DNA from 3 places in the Clostridium acetobutylicum ATCC 824 genome. Region 2 is predicted to be linked to each of the others. Evidence: predicted binding sites of a transcription regulator. Region 2 holds the regulator's gene; each other region holds the start of a gene.

The links. The regulator LexA, encoded in region 2, represses DNA repair genes until DNA is damaged. The targets are predictions, from matches to a motif close to CNAACANNTGTTNG.
Region 1: the regulator LexA is predicted to act here: its motif matches at 1,477-1,490, upstream of CA_RS17205 (putative DNA modification/repair radical SAM protein).
Region 3: the regulator LexA is predicted to act here: its motif matches at 1,420-1,433, upstream of uvrB (excinuclease ABC subunit UvrB).

The regions. Positions count from the first base shown of each region.
Region 1 is NC_003030.1:3,515,017-3,517,299, reverse strand. Features, by position in the region: gene CA_RS17210 (TIGR03915 family putative DNA repair protein) at 1-142, opposite strand, end outside; gene CA_RS17205 (putative DNA modification/repair radical SAM protein) at 121-1,443, opposite strand; gene CA_RS17200 (NAD(P)-dependent oxidoreductase) at 1,607-2,283, opposite strand, start outside.
Region 2 is NC_003030.1:1,982,369-1,984,651, forward strand. Features, by position in the region: partial or broken gene CA_RS09490 (tyrosine recombinase XerC) at 1-266, shown strand, start outside; gene CA_RS09495 (Zn-finger domain-containing protein) at 336-722, opposite strand; gene lexA (transcriptional repressor LexA) at 943-1,557, shown strand; gene CA_RS09505 (methionine gamma-lyase family protein) at 1,597-2,283, opposite strand, start outside.
Region 3 is NC_003030.1:574,382-576,664, reverse strand. Features, by position in the region: gene uvrB (excinuclease ABC subunit UvrB) at 1-1,405, opposite strand, end outside; gene CA_RS02755 (undecaprenyl-diphosphate phosphatase) at 1,618-2,283, shown strand, end outside.

The DNA.
Region 1 (2,283 bases), 1.5 Mb from region 2:
CCATAAATAGTGTCATTTGAGCGTTATTTGTTACTAATATGTTCACCGGTATTTCATTTTTTTCGTAGCTTTCAAAAACGCAGCACATTAAGCCTTCAAAGCTGCCATCATAATAATATATTAAATTTGACCTGTTAGGCATTTTTGAATTTCCTCCCTTAAGAGAGCTTTGTTATTGAAAAAAGATAGCTGTTCATATTGTGTTTCAATAGGAACATTATTTTTATACATATCAAGAGATTTTTCAGATAGCAGAGATCTTAAAACGGAGTCCTGAGATATTTTAATTCCGTCCATGCTTTTCCCGCAGCAGGTTATAAAATATTGGGCTCTTTTCAACACAACTCCAAGCTTCTTTAATCCAGCAAAGTTTAAATTTACAGTTCGTCTTGTCATTACAATTCTTCTAGCACTATTTACTCCTATACCAGGAACTCTAAGTAATACTTTGAAGGGAGCTTTGTTAACATCGACGGGAAAAAACTCCATGTGATTAAGGGCCCAATTACATTTTGGATCTATATACGGGTGAAAACTCTGATGCCTGTTATCTAAAAGCTCAGTTGCCTTAAAGCCATAGAATCTTAACAGCCAATCTGCTTGGTAAAGTCTATGTTCTCGCAAAAGAGGAGGCTTAGTATCCACTGATGGTAAAAGTGGGTTTGAGGCAACTGGCATGTAAGCAGAAAAGAAAACTCTTTTTAGCTTATATTTACTGTAGAGGCTTTCAGTAAGATTTAAAATTTGAAAATCCGTATCAGGGGTAGCGCCTATAATCATTTGTGTGCTTTGACCTGCAGGAACAAATTTAGGAGCATGCCTGTATCTTACTATATCAGTAGTATTTTCGCTTATTTTATTTTTAATATATCCCATGGGCTTTAGTATGGAATGCTTAGATTTATTGGGAGCAAGGAGTTTTAGGCTTTTTTGCGATGGAAGTTCTATATTAACGCTCATTCTATCGCAGAGCATACCAAGCTTATCAATTAAAGTATCATCGGCTCCAGGAATTGCTTTAGCATGTATGTATCCGTAAAAATTATATTCGTATCTTAAAATCCTTAAAACTTCAATCATTTGCTCACAGGTATAATCAGGATTTTTCATCACACCAGAGCTTAAAAAAAGCCCTTCTATATAATTTCTTCTATAAAAGTTCATTGTAAGATCCGCTAGTTCTCGTGGTGTAAATGAAGCGCGAGGAGTATCGTTTGAAATTCTATTTACACAGTACTGACAGTCGTAAATACAGGCATTAGACATAAGGACTTTTAAAAGGGAAATACACCGTCCATCTCCTGCAAAACTGTGACATATACCGCAGGCTTCAGCACTGCCCATGCCGCCTAACTTGGATTTTCTATCAACACCGCTGGAAGTACAGGAAGCATCATATTTAGCAGCATCAGTTAAAATTTCAAGTTTTTCAAATACATCCACAAAATCACCTCCAATTTTTATTAATTATACCATCAAACATATGTTCGTGTAAAGATAGACAAAAAATTTTTTGAACTTAAACGTGGATATGTTAATACTTTGTGGATAATTAATGGTAAAGAAAAAGGTTTTCCACAAGTATTATGTGAAAAACCCTATGAATTTAATCTTCGTTGTACAGATGGTAAAGAGCTTGAGTGCCTAAGTCTTCTTTTCCTTCCTTTATAAGCTTATCGTAAAGCTTTTTTGAAAGTTCTAAAGCTGGTGTTTTAAGGCCCATTTCATCAGCTTCTTCTAAAGCAATTTTCATATCTTTAACGAAATGTTTAATGTAGAAGCCAGGATTAAAATCACCCTTCAGTATTCTTGGAGCATAAGCACTTAATTGCCAGCTTGCAGCTCCACCTGCACCTATGGATTTTAAAACAGTTTCAGCGTTAAGGCCAGATTTTTTTGCGTAGGATAAAGCTTCACATACTCCCATAATGTTAGAAGCTATAGCTATTTGGTTACACATTTTTGTATGTTGACCCGAACCAGCTGAACCCTGAAGTACTATATTTTTTCCCATAAGCTCAAATATAGGCATTAAAGCATCAAATGCTTCTTTGTCTCCACCAACCATTATAGACAGAGTCCCTTCAGCAGCACCAATATCACCACCAGAAACAGGAGCATCAAGTGCGAAAATGTTCCTTTCCTTTGCGGCAGCGTATATTTTTTTTGCTAAAGATGGTTTTGAAGTTGTCATATCTACAACATAGCTTTGAGGTTTAAGGTTATTTAGTATTCCATTGTCATTAAAGTATACTTCTTCTACATCGCTAGGATAGCCTACCA
Region 2 (2,283 bases):
AACTCACTAGAATAAATCAAAGGACTATTGAACTAATGGTTAAAAAATATGCTTTAAAAGCTAATTTAGATTATGAAAAACTCACGCCTCATAAATTAAGGCATACAGCTGCTACTTTGATGTATAAGTACGGAAATGTAGATATAAGAAGTTTACAGCAAATACTAGGACACGAAAGTGTATCTACCACACAAATATATACTCATATAGATGATGAAAATTTAAGAAAAGCTGTAAAATCAAATCCCCTTAATAACGTAAAGTAATTACGTAATATATATTATGTAAACTAATATATATAGAAGAGAAGATGATTACAAAAATCACCTTCTCTTCTACTTATTAAGTCTATCCTTTTTAAGTGCAAATAATCCTGGCGATGTTTCATTTATAAATTTTTTTCTCTTATCCTCGTTATTTAATATCTCATTTAATCCATCTACATCTTCTATAAATTCAATTTCAATTTCCTTGTGCTCACCATCTTCTACATAATTATCATCGTAATCATTCAAAATTTCTTCTTCTAGAATAGCTTCTGCATTAACGGGATTTTCGTCATCTATTATATTGTCGATAAGTATAGATCTAGTTTTTGCGTTATCTGGATTAAGGCACCTTCCACAATTGTCGCATATTTTATCTGGATTCAAATCACATTTATCACATTCACCACAATTAGTACATTTCTTATTTTCATCTAATACACAAATCTTATCCATAAAAAACTACCCTTCTTTAGAGTTATTTAATACAATAAAGTACATTGTACCAAATAATTTACTTCATTTCAAGTGATAATAGAAAATATCATTTTAGAGTTATCTATTTTTCATAATACCATTAAATTCTTTCAAACAGAACATAAGTTTGCATACTATCTTGTATTATGCTATAATTTAATGTAATAATTACTATAAAAATTCTTGCGGGGTGTGTAAAGTGGCTACGGATAAGATTACAAGAGACGTGCAAAGTGAAATATATGAATTTATAAGGCAAGAAGTCCTAGATAAAGGGTATCCACCTTCTGTCAGAGAAATATGTGCAAAAGTTGGCTTAAGCTCTACTTCTACAGTACATGGCCATCTTTCAAGACTTGAAAAAAAGGGTCTTATAAGACGTGATCCAACTAAACCTAGAGCTATAGAATTGATAAAAGATCCTATATCTAAAAGAGAAATGATTGATATTCCCATAGTTGGAAAAGTTCAAGCAGGTCAGCCTATTCTTGCTGTTGAAAATATAGATGACTATCTTACAATTCCGTTAAACTTTGTAAGAAATACTAATGATCTTTTTATATTAAAAATCAGCGGAAACAGTATGATTGAGGCCGGCATATATGATGGAGATTTAGCTATTATAGAAAAAACAAACTATGCTCAAAATGGAGATATTGTTGTAGCATTAATAGAAAATGATGCTACAATAAAAAGGTTCTTTAAAGAGAAGGATAAAATAAGACTTCAGCCCGAAAATCACACAATGGATCCAATTATAGTTGATAATTGTGAAGTAATAGGAAAATTGGCCGGAATTTATAGAAGATATTAAAAATAAGCTGCTTTATTCAAACTAAAGCAGCTTATTTTTTTACATTATTAATTTAGAAAGAGCTATAAGTACTCCAAGTTTAGCATGATCAAAAGTAAGACCGCCTTGAAGATATCCTATGTACGGTTCTCTTATAGGTGCATCTGCAGACAATTCTATAGAGGCTCCTTGTACAAATGTACCAGCTGCCATTATAACCTTATCTTCGTAGCCTGGCATATCCCAAGCTTCACATTGCACAAAAGAATCTACTGGAGATGCTGTTTGAATTCCTTTTATGAAATCGATAAGCTTCTTCTCGTCATTGAATTTAATAGCCTGTATAATATCTGTCCTTTTATCATTATATTTAGGAAGAACATCAAAACCTGCGAGCTCCATTATTCTAGCGCAAAAAACCGCACCCTTAACTGCCTCAATTGTAACATGTGGAGCCATAAAAAGTCCTTCATATAAACTTCTCATTACTCCGAAAGTAGAGCCGCACTCTCCTCCTATTCCAGGAACTGTAACCCTAAAGGTAGCTTGAGTTACATACTCTTCCTTTCCTGCTATGTAGCCCCCTGTTGTGGCTATTCCGCCTCCGATATTTTTAATTAATGAACCTGCAATTATATCAGCACCAACATCTGTAGGTTCTTTTTCTTCAACAAACTCACCGTAACAGTTATCAACAAATACTATTACATTTTCATTAACTTCTCTTATTGATTTAATTATTTCAGC
Region 3 (2,283 bases), 1.4 Mb from region 2:
TTCCTAAATCCTTAAGATAATCTGTTAAATCCTCTGCCATTTTCTTTGTAAGAGTAGTAACCAAAATTCTAAAACCATTTTGAATTGTGTTCTTTATTTCTGAATAAAGATCATCAATTTGACCCTTAGTAGGCCTTACCTCTATTTCTGGATCAAGGAGTCCCGTTGGTCTTATAACCTGCTCTGCTATATTTTCTGAATGATCCAGTTCATAGTTTGAAGGGGTAGCACTTACAAATACAATCTGATTTATTTTTTCTTCAAATTCATCAAATTTAAGAGGTCTGTTGTCATAAGCACTTGGCAATCTAAAACCATAATCAACTAAAGAATTTTTTCGAGATCTATCTCCTCCATACATTGCTTTTACCTGCGGAAGAGTTACATGGCTTTCATCTATAAACATAAGAAAATCATCTGGGAAGTAATCAATAAGGGTTTTAGGTGGTTCTCCTTTTTGCCTTCCATCCATTATCCTAGAATAGTTTTCTATTCCAGTACAATATCCAACTTCTCTCATCATTTCAATATCAAAGTTAGTCCTTTGCTTTAACCTTTGAGCTTCAAGAAGTTTATCCTCCGAATTAAGCTCTCTAAGTCTTTCCTCTAGTTCAATCTCAATTTGCTTTATCGCTTCTTCAATTTTATCACTTGAAGTTGCAAAGTGAGATGCTGGAAAAATAACTGTATGCTTTAATGTTTTTATTGTATTTCCTGTAAGAACGTCAAATTCTTTTATTTTATCTATTTCATCACCAAATAGCTCTACCCTTATAGCACTGCTTGTTGATCCTGCTGGAAATATATCTATGGTGTCACCTTTGACTTTAAAGGTACCTCTAACAAAATTTATTTCATTTCTTTCATATTGCATTTCAACCAGCTTTTCTAGAATCTCATCTCTATCTTTATTCATTCCTGTCCTAAGTGATATAGAAAGTTTTTTGTATTCCTCTGGATTACCTAATCCATATATACAAGAAACCGATGCTACAACAATTACATCTCTTCTCTCAAAAAGAGCTGAGGTAGCAGAATGCCTTAATTTATCTATTTCATCATTTATAGAAGCATCTTTTTCTATATAAGTATCTGTTTGTGCAACATATGCTTCTGGTTGATAATAATCATAGTAAGATACGAAATATTCAACAGAACTATCCGGAAAAAAATCTCTAAATTCTGAACATAACTGAGCTGCTAAAGTTTTATTATGTGCAATTACTAGTGTTGGCTTTTGAACCTTTTCTATTATATTTGCCATAGTAAAAGTCTTTCCTGATCCAGTAACTCCTAAAAGTGTTTGCCACTTATTATTATTTTTTATTCCATTAACTATGCTTGCTATAGCCTGTGGTTGGTCACCAGTAGGCTTAAACGCTGAATTTATTTTAAATGTGCCCATTACACCATCTCCATCAAACATTTGTTCGTATTATAATATATAATTTTAATATTAGTTATATCTATTGTCAATTAAAAATATAAATATACCACAAGTAAGCATAACTTGCACTAATAGCACATAGAAATTGGCATAGTACTTTCTGCCATGGCAATCTTTATGTCAATTGTAAAACTGTTTGCATATTAAAAACATAAATACGGGAGGATATTATGGAACATATCGAAATATTAAAAGCAATTTTCCTTGGAATTGTCGAAGGAATTACAGAATGGCTGCCAATAAGCAGCACAGGACATATGATACTAGTTAATGAGTTTATACGATTAAATGTAACAGAAGCTTTTAAACAGGTATTTTTAGTTGTCATACAATTAGGCGCAATTTTATCTGTTGTGCTACTTTATTTTAATAAACTCATACCATTTTCTCTAAATGGAGGTTTTTATTTAAAAAAAGACGTTGTATCCATGTGGATAAAAATAATTATTTCATGTATTCCTGCCACTATCGTAGGCATTCCTTTTGATGATAAAATAGACGCTCTTTTTTATAATTACCAAACAGTTTCTATTACTCTAATTTCATTTGGTATTCTATTCATAATGATTGAAAATCATAATAAAGGTAAACATCCTAGAATTACATCTATTTCCGAGATAACTTACACAACCGCTGTGCTAATTGGAATATTTCAACTTATAGCTGCTGTATTTCCCGGGACATCACGTTCTGGCGCCACAATTGTAGGTGCACTTTTAATTGGAGTATCAAGGACTGTAGCTGCTGAATACACCTTTTTTCTTGCAATTCCAGTTATGTTTGGGGCAAGCTTATTAAAACTATTCAAATTTGGTCTTCACTTCACTTCAACTGAA